One region of the Burkholderia sp. KL41 genome, then DNA from elsewhere that is predicted to be linked to it. Evidence: predicted binding sites of a transcription regulator. Region 1 holds the regulator's gene; the other holds the start of a gene.
What was found. The regulator FliA, encoded in region 1, starts transcription of late flagellar genes. The targets are predictions, from matches to a motif close to CTAAAGTTTNNNNNNNNNNNGCCGNTA.

Region 1 (7,787 bases):
CGTCGCGATCTGGCGCAGCAAGGACGAGCTGCTCGGTCTCGCGATGCAGCCGCTCGGCGTGGCGCTGCCCGATGCGCTGCACCTGGTCGCCGTGTGCTGCGGCACGACGGTCGCCGGGATGCTGGTGGTCGCCGCGCTCGACGTGCCTTACCAAATCTGGCAGTACAACAAGAAGTTGCGCATGACGAAGGAAGAAGTGAAGCGCGAGCATCGCGAGAACGAAGGCGATCCGCACGTGAAGGGGCGGATCCGCCAGCAGCAGCGCGCGATCGCGCGGCGCCGGATGATGGCGGCCGTGCCGAAGGCCGACGTGGTCGTGACGAACCCGACGCACTTCGCCGTCGCGCTGCAATACACGGACGGCGAGATGCGCGCGCCGAAGGTCGTCGCGAAGGGCGTGAACCTCGTCGCCGCGCGCATCCGCGAACTCGCGGCCGAACACAACGTGCCGCTGCTCGAAGCGCCGCCGCTCGCGCGTGCGCTGTATCACAACGTCGAACTCGAACGCGAGATTCCCGGCTCGCTGTACTCGGCCGTCGCCGAAGTGCTCGCGTGGGTCTACCAGCTCAAGCGCTTCCGTTCGGAAGGCGGCGCGTTCCCGGCGGTGCCGGTCGACCTGGACGTACCGGCCGACCTCGACAAGGGCGCGTCGGTCTCCGCCGACGACGAACGCGAGGAAGCCGAAGACACGCTCGGTAACGGAGGCGCGGCATGAGCACCCCGACCGGCCTGTTCGCGAAGCGCCAGAATCCGTTCGCGGGCACCAACCTGCGCGCGCTCGCGGGCCCGATCCTCATCTGCATGATCCTGGGGATGATGATCCTGCCGCTGCCGCCGATGCTGCTGGATCTGCTGTTCACGTTCAACATCGCGCTGTCCGTGATGGTGCTGCTCGTCAGCATGTACACGATGAAGCCGCTCGACTTCGCGGCGTTCCCGAGCGTGCTGCTGTTCTCGACGCTCCTGCGCCTGTCGCTGAACGTCGCATCGACGCGTGTCGTGCTGCTCGAGGGCCACACCGGGCCGGACGCGGCCGGCCAGGTGATCGAGGCGTTCGGCCACTTCCTCGTCGGCGGCAACTTCGCGGTCGGCATCGTCGTGTTCGTGATCCTGATGATCATCAACTTCATGGTGATCACGAAGGGCGCGGGGCGGATCGCCGAAGTGTCCGCGCGCTTCACGCTCGACGCGATGCCCGGCAAGCAGATGGCGATCGACGCCGACCTGAACGCGGGCCTCATCAACGAGGAACAGGCGCGCAAGCGCCGCCTGGCCGTCTCGCAGGAAGCCGAGTTCTACGGGTCGATGGACGGCGCGTCGAAGTTCGTGCGCGGCGACGCGATCGCCGGCCTGATCATCATGGCGATCAACGTGATCGGCGGGCTGATCGTCGGGATGGTCCAGCACGACATGACGTTCGCCGCGGCCGGCACGAACTACACGCTGCTGACGATCGGCGACGGCCTCGTCGCGCAGATCCCGTCGCTCGTGATCTCGACGGCGGCCGGCGTGATCGTGTCGCGCGTCGCGACCGACGAGGACATCGGCACGCAGATCACCGGCCAGCTGTTCACGAACCCGCGCGTGCTGAACATCACCGGCGCGATCATCGTGCTGATGGGGCTGATCCCGGGCATGCCGCACTTCGCGTTCCTCGCGCTCGGCGGCGGCGCGATCTGGCTGGCCCGCACGCAGACGAAGCGCGCGGCGGCCCGCAAGGCGGCCGGCGACCTGACCGACATCGCACCGCCCGCCGTGCTGCCGTCCGACAGCCACGAGGCGACCTGGGACGACGTGCAGCTGATCGACCCGCTCGGCCTCGAAGTCGGCTACCGGCTGATCCCGCTCGTCGACAAGAACAGCGACGGCGAACTGCTCAAGCGCATCAAGAGCATCCGCAAGAAATTCGCGCAGGAAATCGGCTTCCTGCCGCCCGTGATCCATATCCGCGACAACCTCGAACTGCGGCCGAACGCGTACCGGATCGCGCTGAAGGGCGTCGAGATCGGCGTCGGCGAAGTGTTCCCGGGCCAGTGGCTCGCGATCAACCCCGGCCAGGTGACGGCCGCGCTGCCGGGCGCCGTCACGCAGGACCCCGCGTTCGGGCTGCCGGCCGTGTGGATCGACGTCGCGATGCGCGAACAGGCGCAGGTGTACGGCTACACCGTGGTCGACGCGAGCACGGTCGTCGCGACGCACCTGAACCATCTGGTCGTCCAGCACGCGGCCGAGCTGCTCGGCCGCCAGGAAGTGCAGGCGCTCGTCGAGCGCACCGGCAAGGACGCGCCGTCGCTCGTCGAGGACCTCGTGCCGAAGACGATCTCGCTGACGACGCTGCAGAAGGTGCTGCAGAACCTGCTCGAGGAAGGCGTGCCGATCCGCGACATGCGCACGATCCTCGAGGCCGTGTCCGAACACGCGGGCCGCGGCGACGCGTTCGAGATCACGGCCGCGGTGCGGCTCGCGCTCGGCCGTGCGATCACGCAGCAGTGGTATCCGGGCGCGGGCGAGATGCAGGTGATGGGCCTCGACGCGAATCTCGAACGCGTGCTGTCGCAGGCGCTCGCCACCGGCGCGAACCCGGGCCTCGAACCCGGCCTCGCGCACAACCTTCTGACCGGCACGCAGCAGGCGATGCTGCGTCAACAGAATCTCGGGCTGCCGCCCGTGCTGCTCGTGCAGCACGCGCTGCGCGCGATGCTCGCGCGTTTCCTGCGCCGCAGCCTGCCGCAATTGAAAGTGCTGTCGTACGCCGAAGTGCCGGACACACGCACGATCAAAGTCGTTAACGTCATCGGGGGTTCCGCTTGAACATTCGCAAATTCACCGGCGCAACGAGCCGCGACGCACTTCGTCTCGTGCGCGAGGCGCTCGGCGCCGACGCGGTCGTGCTGTCGAACCGCACGCTCGATGACGGCAGCGTGGAAATCGTCGCCCTCGCCGATTCGGACCTGGCCGCCGTGACGCCGCCGGCTGCGGCGCGCGCACGCATGGCCGCGCCGCGCGTGCCGGAATCGGTGCCCGCCGCCGCGGTGCCGGGCATCGTGTCGCGCCCGGGCGCGGCGCTCGCCCGCCCGGCCGTCAATCCGTATGCGGCAGGCGAAGGCGGATTGCCGGACGTGTTCTCGTCGATGTTCGGCGCAAGCGCCGATACGGACGCGGACTCGGACGACACGGCCGCGCCAGCTTCGACGCTCGATGCGGACCCGCTGGCCGGCATGCCGTCGGCAGCCGCTCCCGCCGCCGGTGCGCCGGCCGCCGCTTCCGAACCCGCACCGTGGCTGGTCGAGCACGCGAAGCGCCTGACCCAGCAGCGCGATGCGCTGATGGCGCGCACGCAGGCGGCGCCCGCCGCGCCGCAGCCGAGCCCGCCGGCCCCGCAGGCCGCCGCGAGCGCGACGCCGCCCGGCTGGGCGCGCGACATCGTGCGCGACGCCGAACGCCGGATGCCGGCCGCCGCGACCCGCGTGCCGGACCCGGGCGCTGCGCAGGCCGCGAAGGCGGCCGAGCGCACGCGCCTGTCCGCCGACGCCGCCGCCGCGGTGGCCGATGCGGTGAAGTCGCGCATCGAACGGATCGTCAACGATACGGTGATGCAGGAGCTGGGCGAGCTGCGCGGGATGATGGAAGAACAGTTCGACAGCCTGATGTGGCACGACCGCCAGCGTCGCAGCGCCGTGCATGGCGCGCTGACGAAGCACCTGTTCTCGGCCGGTTTCTCCGCGCAGCTCGTGCGGATGCTGGTCGACAACATGCCGTCCGGCGACGGCGCGCAGAGCTTCGAACAGGCGGCCGAATGGGCGCAGTCGGTGCTCGCGGCGAACCTGCCGGTGCTCGACAGCGAGGACGCGCTGATGGAGCGCGGCGGCGTGTTCGCGCTGATGGGGCCGACGGGCGTCGGCAAGACGACCACCACCGCGAAGCTGGCCGCGCGCTGCGTGATGCGCTTCGGCGCGAGCAAGGTCGCGCTGCTGACCACCGACAGCTACCGGATCGGCGGCCACGAACAACTGCGCATCTTCGGCAAGATCCTCGGCGTGCCCGTGCACGCGGTGAAGGATGCGGGCGATCTCGCGCTCGCGCTGTCCGAGCTGCGCAACAAGCACATCGTGCTGATCGACACGATCGGCATGAGCCAGCGCGACCGCGCGGTATCCGACCAGATCGCGATGCTGCACGGCGCGAACGCGCCGGTGCAGCGCCTGCTGCTGCTCAATGCGACGAGCCATGGCGACACGCTCAACGAAGTCGTGCAGGCGTACCGCAGCGCGGGCGAGCATCCCGACCTGGCCGGCTGCATCCTCACGAAGCTCGACGAGGCGACCCACCTCGGCGGCGTGCTCGACACGGTGATCCGCTACAAGCTGCCGATCCACTACGTGTCGACCGGCCAGAAGGTGCCGGAGAACCTGTACGTCGCATCGACCCGATTCCTGCTGAAGAGCGCGTTCTGTGTGCCGCGCGACGGCTCGCCCTTCGTGCCGCAAGACGAGGACATGCCGACGCTGCTTTCCGCACTGACCGCACGTTCCACCGCCGAGCTGCACGAGGTGCGATTTGGATAAACGAATCATCGACCAGGCCGAAGGGCTGCGGCGCCTGCTGGCCGGGCGCGCGTCGCGCATCGTCGCGGTGACGGGCGGGCCGGCGGGTGTCGGCTGCACGTCCACCGTCGTGAACCTCGCGGCGGCGCTCGCGTCGCTCGGCAAGGACGTGCTCGTCGTCGACGAGCGCGCCGACGTGCATTCGGCCAGCGCGACGCTCGCGGGCGCGTGGCTGCGTGACGGCGAGCGCACGCGGGTCGCGGCCGGCTTCGGCCTGTGCGCCGCCGCGCGGCTCGCGCGCGCCGGCTACACCGACGCGCAGCTCAGCGATTTCATCGACGGGCCGGCCGACATCGTCCTCGTCGACGCGCAGCTCGGCGCCGACGGTTCGTTCTCGGCGCTCGCCCGCGAAGCGCACGACGTACTGGTCGTCACGCGGGTCGCCGCGCAGGCGATCACCGAGGCATACGCGTGCATGAAGCGGCTGCATTTCGCGCATGCGTTCGCGCAGTTCCGCGTGCTGACCAATCACGTCGGCAGCCACGCGGACGCGAAGGTCGCATTCGACAACCTCGCGGGCGTCGCGAGCCGCTACCTGACGGTGTCGATCGACGACGCGGGCTGCGTGAGCGCCGATCCGCTCGTCGAGCATGCGCGCGAGCTGACGCGCGCCGCGGTCGACGCGTTCCCGTCGTCGGCCGCCGCGCGCGACTACCGGCAGATCGCCGCCGACCTGCTGTACTGGCCGATGCGCCCGCGTTCGGGTGCGGGCCGCGCCGTGCACGCGGGCGGCAAGCCGTCGTATGAGGCGGGCGCGGCACACGCCGCATGAGCGCCACCGGAAGGAGAGAGCCATGATGTACAACGCTCAAGGAAAGATGTCCCAGGCCGACGTGCTCGCGCAATATGCGCCGCTCGTGCGTCGCCTCGGGCTGCAGCTCGTCGCGAAGATGCCGGCGAGCGTCGACCTCGACGACCTGATCCAGGCCGGCATGATCGGCCTGATGGACGCGGCCGGCCGCTACAAGGAAGACCAGGGCGCGCAGTTCGAGACCTACGCGACGCAGCGCATCCGCGGCGCGATGCTCGACGAGCTGCGCAGCAACGACTGGCTGCCGCGCAGCCTGCGCAAGACGTCGCGCGAGGTCGAGCACGCGGTGCACCAGGTCGAGCAGCATCTCGGCCGCTCGGCGAGCGAGACCGAGATCGCGCAGCACCTGAACATGCCGCTCGACGAGTACCAGGGGATGCTGCAGGACCTGCACGGCAGCCAGCTGATCTACTACGAGGATTTCGACCGCGCGGCCGACGACGAGCCGTTCCTCGACCGCTACCGCGTCGACCACGCGGACCCGCTGTCGGCACTGCTCGACGAGCACCTGCGCGAAGCGCTCGTCGAGGCGATCGAGCGGCTGCCGGAGCGCGAGAAGCTGCTGATGTCGCTGTACTACGAACGGGGTCTGAATCTGCGCGAGATCGGCGCGGTGCTCGAAGTGAGCGAATCGCGCGTATGCCAGCTGCACAGCCAGGCCGTCGCGCGCCTGCGCGCGCGGCTGCGCGAACAGGCGTGGGTCGGCGCGGAATCCTGACCCTTTACCGTTCCTGACGGCCGCGCGCGTCGACGCCGCGCGTTTGGCGTCTGCATCTGTGTGCGCATTCTGCGCGCCGATTTGCTACAATCCCCTCCGTTTTCCGAGGAGCGTTGCGACGGACTTCTGCGTCCGCCAGGCTCGGAAAGCTTCACCAAGCAGCCGTGCGGCGCGCGTATCGCGACCGTCGCACCGGCCCCGCTTCCTGAACGGCGCTCACGTCACCAATCTAGAAACTTTTTAGAAAGGAGGGCGTGATGAACGCCATTATCGATTCCAAGGCTTCCAACGATTACGTCGTCGCCGACATGGCGCTGGCCGGCTGGGGCCGCAAGGAACTGAACATCGCCGAGACCGAAATGCCGGGCCTCGTGCAGATCCGCGACGAATACAAGGCGCAGCAGCCGCTGAAGGGCGCGCGCATCGCGGGTTCGCTGCACATGACGATCCAGACCGGCGTGCTGATCGAGACGCTGAAGGCGCTCGGCGCCGACGTCCGCTGGGCGTCGTGCAACATCTTCTCGACGCAGGACCACGCGGCTGCCGCGATCGTCGAAGCCGGCACGCCGGTGTTCGCGTTCAAGGGCGAATCGCTCGACGAATACTGGGAGTTCTCGCACCGCATCTTCGAATGGCCGAACGGCGAATTCGCGAACATGATCCTGGACGACGGCGGCGATGCAACGCTGCTGCTGATCCTCGGCGCGAAGGCCGAGAAGGACCGTTCGGTGATCGCGAAGCCGACCAACGAGGAAGAAGTCGCGCTGTACAAGTCGATCGCGAAGCACCTCGACGCGGACCCGACCTGGTACTCGACGCGCCTCGCGCACATCAAGGGCGTGACCGAAGAAACCACGACCGGCGTGCACCGCCTGTACCAGATGGAAAAGGACGGCCGCCTGCCGTTCCCGGCGTTCAACGTGAACGACTCGGTCACGAAGTCGAAGTTCGACAACCTGTACGGCTGCCGTGAATCGCTGGTCGACGGCATCAAGCGCGCGACCGACGTGATGATCGCGGGCAAGGTCGCGGTCGTCGCGGGCTACGGCGACGTGGGCAAGGGCTGCGCGCAGTCGCTGCGCGGCCTGGGCGCGACCGTGTGGGTCACCGAAATCGATCCGATCTGCGCGCTGCAGGCGGCGATGGAAGGCTACCGCGTCGTGACGATGGAATACGCGGCCGACAAGGCCGACATCTTCGTGACGGCCACCGGCAACTTCCACGTGATCAACCACGATCACATGAAGGCGATGCGCCACAACGCGATCGTCTGCAACATCGGTCACTTCGACTCGGAAATCGACGTCGCGTCGACCCGCCAGTACGAGTGGGAAAACATCAAGCCGCAGGTCGACCACATCATCTTCCCGGACGGCAAGCGCGTGATCCTGCTGGCGGAAGGCCGCCTCGTGAACCTCGGCTGCGCGACCGGCCACCCGTCGTTCGTGATGTCGAACTCGTTCGCGAACCAGACGCTCGCGCAGATCGAACTGTTCGTGCGCGGCAACGAGTACGAGAACAAGGTGTACGTGCTGCCGAAGCACCTCGATGAAAAGGTTGCGCGCCTGCACCTCGCGCGCATCGGCGCGAACCTGTCCGTGCTGTCCGACGAGCAGGCTTCGTACATCGGCGTGCAGAAGGACGGCCCGTTCAA
Region 2 (7,787 bases), 930 kb from region 1:
CGAGCATCAGCGATTCGTTCAGCAGCAGGGCGATCCGCGAGCGGTTCGGCTCGATGCCCACCGCGCAATGGTCGTTGAAGCTCTGCGCGCCGTCGGCGAGCAGCCGCACCGACTGCAGCACGTTGTGCGCGATCATCGGCCGGAACACGTTCAGCTCGAAATTGCCGCTCGCGCCGCCGACGTTGACCGCGACGTCGTTGCCGAACACCTGGCAGCACAGCATCGTCACGGCTTCGGACTGCGTCGGGTTCACCTTGCCCGGCATGATCGAGCTGCCCGGCTCGTTTTCCGGAATCGACAGTTCGCCAAGCCCGCAGCGCGGCCCGCTTGCGAGCCAGCGGACGTCGTTCGCGATCTTCATCAGGCCGGCAGCAACCGTCTTCAGCGCGCCGTGCGCGAACACCAGCGCATCGGCGGCCGCCATCACCTCGAACTTGCTCGGCGCCGTCACGAACGGCAGCTTCGCGAGCCGGCCGATTTCATCGGCGACACGCACCGCGAACTCCGGATGCGCGTTCAGCCCCGTGCCGACCGCGGTGCCGCCGAGCGCGAGCTCATACAGGTGCGGCAATGCCGATTCGACGTGACGGATGCCCTGGTCCAGCTGCGCGACATAGCCGGAAAACTCCTGGCCGAGCGTGAGCGGCGTGGCGTCCTGCAGGTGCGTGCGGCCGATCTTCACGATGTCGGCGAAGGCCTTCGACTTCGCGTCGAGCGTCGAGCGCAGCGTGCGCAGCGCCGGCAGCAGGTGGTTGACGATCGCGTACGCGGCGGCGACGTGCATGGCGGTCGGGAACACGTCGTTCGACGACTGGCCGCGGTTCACGTCGTCGTTCGGATGAACCTTGCGCGCTTCGCCGCGCTCGCCGCCCATCAGTTCGCTCGCGCGATTCGCGATCACCTCGTTGAGGTTCATGTTGGTCTGCGTGCCGGAGCCCGTCTGCCACACGGCGAGCGGGAATTCGCGCGGATGCTTGCCGGCGATGATCTCGTCGGCCGCGTCGATGATGGCGCGTGCCTTGTCGTCGGCCAGCACGCCGAGCGACTGGTTCACGGCCGCCGCGGCGCGCTTGACGATCGCGAGCGCGTGGATCAGCTCGGGCGACTGCTTCTCGGTCGAGATCCGGAAATTCTGCAGCGAGCGCTCGGTCTGCGCGCCCCAGAGCCGGTCGGCCGGTACGGCGATCTCGCCGAACGTATCGCGTTCCATCCGAACTGCTTCGTTCATGATCCACTCCTCCAGGAAAGGGGAAAGGCCGCGCGTCGTCGCGCGGCATCAGGCATAACCAGACGTATCGTGAGGCAGTCGCGCCGCTGGCGCGGCGTCTCGAGGTCTTCAGCCGACTAGCATAGCGCCGGCCGGGATTTCGCGTCGTGTCGCGCTCAGTGCGGCGACGTCATGAGCGACGCGCTCTTCAGATGAAAGCGCCACCCCATCAGCACGGCGACGCTGGCAAGGCCGGCCGCGAGACCCCACCAGAGGCCGCGGGCGCCGAGGCCCACGTGGAACGCGAACCAGTAGCCGGTCGGGAAACCGATGCCCCAGTAGCCGAGGGTCGCCGCGAGCATCGGGATGCGCGTGTCCTTCAGGCCGCGCAGCGCGCCCGACGCGACGGTCTGCGCGCCGTCGACGATCTGGAACACCGCGGCGATGCCGAGCAGCGACGCGGCGAGCGACACCGTGGCCGCGTTCGACGGATCGTCGAGGTTCAGGTACAGGCCGACGATCGCGTGCGGTGCGACGATCAGCACGATGCCCGACAGCGTCATGAACGCGACACCGAGACCGAGTGCGACGAAACCCGCGTGCCGCGCGGCGACGGGCGCCCCCGCGCCGACCCAGTAGCCGACGCGCACGTTGGCGGCCTGGCCGATCGCGAGCGGCACCATGAACGCCACCGACGCGACGTTCAGCGCGATCTGGTGCGCGGCCAGCGACGTCGCGCCGAGCACGCCGATGGTCAGGCCGGTTGCGAGGAACAGCGTCGACTCGACCCCGTACGTGATCGCCACCGGCCAGCCGATGCCGATCAGCTCGCCCATCATGGGCAGCTTCGGGCGCGCGGCGGTGACGAAATGACGGAAACGCTGCCGGCCGTGCAGCAGCCAGATCAGGGCGAGCGCGGTGAGCCAGATCGTGATCGTCGTCGCGACCGCCGAACCGAGGAAGCCGAGGCGCGGCAGCCCGAACGCGCCGTGGATCAGGCCGTAGTTCAGCACGGCGTTGACGCCGACGCCGCCGATCGACACCCACAGCAGCCGCCGCGCCGCGCCGATCGCCGGAAGGAACGTACGCATCAGCCCGACACCGATCAGGCTGCCGAGCGCGGCGAAGCGCAGGATGCCCGTGTATTCGCCGACGTGATGCGCGAGCAATGGCGGCTCGTGGAACATCAGCAGGATCGGTTCGGACAGCGACAGCGCGATGATGGCCGGAATCGCGAGCAGCACGGACAGCGCGAAGCCGGTCCAGTAGATGTGCGGTACGCGCTCGTCGGCCTTGGCGCCGCGCGCGTGCGCGACGCTGACGCTGACCGACGACAGCACGCCTTGCAGCACGGTCACGATGACGAAGAAGAAGTTCGCGCCGAGCCCGCCGGCGGCGAGCGAATCGGGGCCGAGCGAGCCGAGCAGCACCGTGTCGGTGACGCTCATCGCCATCTGCGAGAGCTGCGCGATCGCGAGCGGCGCGGCGAGGCGGGCGGTATCGGCGGCATGACTGGACAGGGACGGCGGCGCGGCGGCCGTCCGCGTAAGACCGGAATGCGACATGGAATGGGCGCTCGCGCGGGTGCGGGCCCGCGCTATATGTATTTATTTTGAGAGACGGCTAGCTTACGGCTTTATTCGAACCGTGTCGAACGCGCGCGCCGATGGCCATGTCGCAGGCAGGGGAACCGTCGGCCCTAGGCTTCGCGCACCGCAATGCGCGTGTCGCCGAGCAGGACGACCTGGCCCGCGCGGATCTTGCAGGTCTTGCGCAGTTCGACCGCGCCGTCGACTTTCACCGCGCCGGACGCGACGATCAGCTTCGCGCTGCCGCCGCTGTCCGCGAGGCCGGTGATCTTGAGAAGGTTGTGCAGCTCGACGTATTCGCCGGTCAGCGTGAAATCCAGGTTGGGCATGACGAAGAAGGTGCGCAAGGCGCGGGAGGAAACGCTCCGCATCATACGGCACCACGGGCCGGCACGCGAGCGCGGGCCGCCGCGGCATGCAGTTGTTAAGGACTGTGAGCGACTCGTCAGCAAATGAAACGGTGGGTAACAGTCTGAGAGATTCGAGAACCGGCCGGGCGCGCCGCGGGTCTTTTTCGTACCTGCTGCGTGTTGCGGCAGGGGAAGCGACGGACCGCATCGCTGCGGTTCGGGCTCACAACTTCCTGAGGAGAATTGCCATGTCCAAGATTCGTACGATGCTGATCGGTGCCGCGCTGACGGCGTTCGCTACTTCGGCCGCATTTGCCCAGACGGGCACGGCGGTGCAGGGCACGGCCGGTGCCGGCGTGCAGGCGCAGACGCCGGCGGCGGGTGTCGGTGCCGGCATGCAGGGCAGTGCGGGCGCGAACGCGTCGGGCAATGCCGCCGGCGGTGCAACCGATGCGGTCGGCGCGGCAGCCGACGGCGCGAAGGATACGACGTCGTCGGCCGTCCACTCGGCCAAGAAGCACACGAAGCATGCCGCGAAGTCGGCCAAGAGCCATGTCGGTTCGGCCAAGGCGAAGGCCGGCGAAGCGACCGAAGGCGGCGCATCGGTCGGTGCGGGGGGCGGTGCATCGGCCCAGGGCGCCACGCAGTAAGCGGTGCCTGGCGCCGCGCGACGCTCGTCCCTGGCGGTGCGTCGCGATGGCGGTCATCCAACGGCCCGGTTCGCATTGCGCGAACCGGGCCGTTTTCGTGTGTCGATGCGCATGGGGGCGCCGTTACGGGCGGCGCTGTCCTTGCCCTTGTCCCGAACCCGGTGCCGGCCGCGCGGCAGCCGGGGTGAATACGCTGCGCAGCCACGCGGCGAGCCGTGCGAAGACGTCGTACGGCTCCTCGACGAAGATCTCCGGCTTCAGCAGCCGCAGGTATTCCATGATCTGCTGCGCTTCCTGTTTCTGGAACGAGCCGTGTGCGAGCCCGAGCCGCAGCAGCCCGCGCAGTTCGCCGAGCTTGTCGCGCGCGGTGCTGCCGACGCTCATCTCGCACGCGAGCTTGGCCTCGTAGACCCGTTGCCGCAGCGATTCCGCGAGCCGCCACGCCGGCGTCTGCATCAGTTCCTCGAGTGCCTGGATATCTTGCGCCGCGCCCTTGATCTGCGACGCGAGCGGGTCGATCAGCGACGGGTCGCCCTGCGCTTCGGCGACGATCGCCTTTGCCCAGTCGCGGCACGCCTTCGCGAGTTCGTCGGGGGTCCATTCGGAGCGGGACGCGAAGCCGAAGCCGAATTCGCCGGCCTGTCGCATCAGGATCGCGACGACGTCCGGGAATTCCTTGTCGAGCGTGCGTTTGGCCCACGCGTACTGGCCGCCCTGCAGCATCCGCTGCACCGCGTGCTCGGTCAGCGGCACCATGTTGTCAAGCAGTTTGGCGCGCAGGAAATCCTCGAACGACGGCGTCGCGAACTGCGGGTCGAGTTTCAGCGACACGCGGACGAACGCGTCGTAGTCCTTGCGCAGGGACTCGAGCGTGTCGTCCTTGAGGGAAAGGGTGATCTGGCCCATGAATCGTCTCGATGGCGGCCCGCGCAAGCCGGCGGCCGGCACGGCGCACCGGGGCGGGCGCAGCGTCGACTGACCGGTGCGCGCCGAGGCCGGTGGCGGGTCTTCATCCCCTATATCGGCCTGCCGGGCGGAAACTTGAGCGCGCGTGACCGAGCGTGTGCTCAGGCGGGCAGCCAGTGGGGCAGCACGACCCCTTGCCAGAAAAAGAACACCGCGAGCCCTGCCGCGATCGTCACGAGCGGGCGGCGGGTCGCTGCCGACACGAGCACGGCCGCCAGCGCGCCGACGAGCTGAGGATTGCGCCAGGTCAGCTCGGCCGTGCCGCCGTGCGGCGAGACGGTCATCGGCACGATGATCGCGGTCAGCACGGTGACGGGCACGAAGCCGAGCGCGGTCCGCACGAGCGGCGGGAAGGCCAGCCGTTCGCCGAACAGGAACAGCGTCGAGCGGATCGCGTACGTGATGACGGCCATCCCGAGAATCAGCAGCGCGTAGCTCACGATGCGGCCTCCGTGCGCGAGCCGGCACGCGATCGTTCGTGCAGCAGCGTGAGCGCGACGCCGATCGCGACGCCGGCGGCGACCGCGCCGAGCAGTCCGAGCTTGTACGGCCAGCCCTGCCAGAAGTACGCCAGCGTGCCGGCCGTCACGGCCGCCGCGAAATAGCGCAGGGTGCCGAGCTGCGGGACGACGATCGCAATGAACGTGGCCGCCATCGCGAAATCGAGGCCGAGCGACTGCAGGCCCGGGAACGCCGCGCCGAAACCGATGCCCGCGAGCGTCCAGACCTGCCAGTTCAGGTACATCGCGAGCCCCGAGCCGAAGAAGTAGTGGGGGCCGATCGCGCCGGGCGGGAAATGCCGGTAGTGCGCATAGGCGACCGCGAACACCTCGTCGGTCATCAGCGCGCCGAGCGTTGCGCGCCAGTGCAGCGGCAGGTGCGCGACATAGGGCGCGAGCGTCGCGCTGTACAGCAGGTGACGCAGGTTCACGATCAGCGTGGTCGCGAGCACGACGACGAAGCTTGCGCTACCCGCGATCAGGCCGAGCGCGATGAACTGCGCGGAGCCCGCGAACACGGCGAGCGACATCAGCGTGCCATGCCACGCGGCGAGCGGGCCGCCGCCGACGAGCGTGCCGAAAATCACGCCGAACGGGGCGGCGCCAATCATCATCGGGATCGTGTCGCGCGCGCCGTCGAGCCATTCGTTGAACGGGCGGCGAGCGGGCGATGCGGGTGTCGGGTTCAAAGGGTGCTCCTCCATGAACGGGAGGATAGCGGGCGGGGGGCGAGCCGGCTTGTATGTTCTTGCGCTTGGGCGACGAGCCGGTGCTTGCCTGCTTGCAGGCGCCGGCGGCATCGCGTTGGCGGGCCGGACGCCGCGCGTCAGCTCGCCTGCCAGCGCCCGGGCGGTACGCCGAACATGCGTTTGAAATGCCGTGTGAAGTGGCTTTGGTCGACGAAGCCGCTGGCCGCGGCGACATCGGCGACGGGCACGCCCGCGCGCAGCGGCGCCAGCGCGCGTTGCAGGCGCAACTGGTTGCGCCACGCATGCGGCGGCATGCCGTTCGTGCGGGTGAACAGGCGCGCGGCGTGGAACGGCGACAGGCCGGCCGCCTGCGCGACTTCGTCGAGCGTCACCGTGCACGTCAGATCGGCGGCGAGCCGTTCGCGCATCGCGTCGACGCGGGGTTCGTCCGCCGCGAGCGGCGCCGGTCGCGGCAGGGCGTCCGCATGGCGCACGATCAGCGTCGACAACGCATCGAGCATCGCCGTTTCGGCGGCGAGCGGATCGTAGATGCGGGGTGCGCCCGTCGCCGGAACGTCAGCTGCCTGCCCGTGCGCCTGCGAGGGCAGTGCGTGCTCGCTGCCGGCCTCCATCATCCGGTGCGCCAGCGTGAGCCGCGCCGCCAGGTCGGCGTCGCGAATCACGTCGGGCGCAAACCACGGCGCGTCCTGCGGGCGGCCGGCGATCGCGCTGGTGAGTTCGCGGATGAAATCGACCGGCATGTAGCTGACGCGATAGCACCAGCCCTCGTCGGCCGCACGCGACCCCGTATGCACTTCGCCGGGATTGATCACGGGTACGGTGCCGGTTTCTGCGACATGGCCGCTGCCGCGATAGGTGAAGCGTTCCGCGCCTTCGAGAATCACGGGGATCGTGTACGCGTCGTGCCAGTGGGGCGCGAACGTGTGGTCGCGATAGGTGGCCGTGACGAGATCCGCATCCGGCAGCAGCGGCGTGCGCCAGTAGCGTGCGGAGTCGGGAAGGCGGGTGGCGGACATGATCGGGCGCGGAGCGGTCGAACCGACAGTGTATCGCTCGCGCGCCCGGCAGGCGCGGGCCTTACTTGACCGGAATCGTCGTGCCGGCCGGCATCGGCACCGCGGTGACGGCGTTCTTCGGGCTGCCGCTGACGATGCGGTCGCTGTAGGTCAGGTAGACGATCGTATTGCGCTTGGTGTCGACCACGCGCACGACGTGCAGGGTCTTGAAGATGAACGACATGCGCTCGCTGAACACGTCGGTCTGCTGCTTGAGCGGCTCCTTGAAGCTGATCGGGCCGACCTGCCGGCACGCGATCGACGCTTCGCTCGGATCCTCGGCGACGCCGAGCGTGCCCTTGATCCCGCCGGTGCGCGCGCGCGACACGTAGCAGGTCACGCCGTTCACGACCGGATCGTCATACGCCTCGACGACCACGCGATCGGAGCCCGTGACGCGGAAATGGGTGTTGACGCTGCCGACTTCCTCCGCGTGCGCGAGCGGTGCCGCGGCGAATGCGGAAAGCAGGAGGGCGAGTGGTGCTGAGCGGAGGAGACGGTGCTTCATCGACGGAACCGGATGCGAATGCGGGACAGAGACTCTAGCATGCGCGCGACCGGGCGACGAAAGCCGAAAGGCGGGCCGGAAAAACAAAAGGCCCGTCGAATGACGGGCCTTTCGCTATTTGGCTCCCCGACCTGGGCTCGAACCAGGGACCTACGGATTAACAGTCCGGCGCTCTACCGACTGAGCTATCGGGGAATAAATCGGTACATCTGCTTGTTTGTCTACCAGCAAAAAGCCCGTCCACTTTCAACG

Region 2: a site for FliA is predicted at 4,816-4,842, ahead of PQB87_RS05805 (DUF4088 family protein). Genes of this name have one in related genera too.

The regions. Positions count from the first base shown of each region.
Region 1 covers NZ_CM174446.1:284,287-292,073, forward strand. The annotation lists gene flhB (flagellar biosynthesis protein FlhB) at 1-715, shown strand, start outside; gene flhA (flagellar biosynthesis protein FlhA) at 712-2,811, shown strand; gene flhF (flagellar biosynthesis GTPase FlhF) at 2,808-4,565, shown strand; gene PQB87_RS01355 (nucleotide-binding protein) at 4,558-5,376, shown strand; gene PQB87_RS01360 (RNA polymerase sigma factor FliA) at 5,399-6,133, shown strand; S-adenosyl-L-homocysteine riboswitch at 6,233-6,358, shown strand; gene ahcY (adenosylhomocysteinase) at 6,391-7,787, shown strand, end outside.
Region 2 covers NZ_CM174446.1:1,211,614-1,219,400, forward strand. The annotation lists gene fumC (class II fumarate hydratase) at 1-1,228, opposite strand, end outside; gene norM (multidrug efflux MATE transporter NorM) at 1,384-2,772, opposite strand; gene PQB87_RS05795 (RNA-binding S4 domain-containing protein) at 2,907-3,125, opposite strand; gene PQB87_RS05800 (hypothetical protein) at 3,395-3,796, shown strand; gene PQB87_RS05805 (DUF4088 family protein) at 3,920-4,702, opposite strand; gene PQB87_RS05810 (AzlD domain-containing protein) at 4,864-5,202, opposite strand; gene PQB87_RS05815 (AzlC family ABC transporter permease) at 5,199-5,966, opposite strand; gene PQB87_RS05820 (AraC family transcriptional regulator) at 6,089-6,988, opposite strand; gene PQB87_RS05825 (CreA family protein) at 7,050-7,535, opposite strand; tRNA gene PQB87_RS05830 (tRNA-Asn) at 7,655-7,730, opposite strand.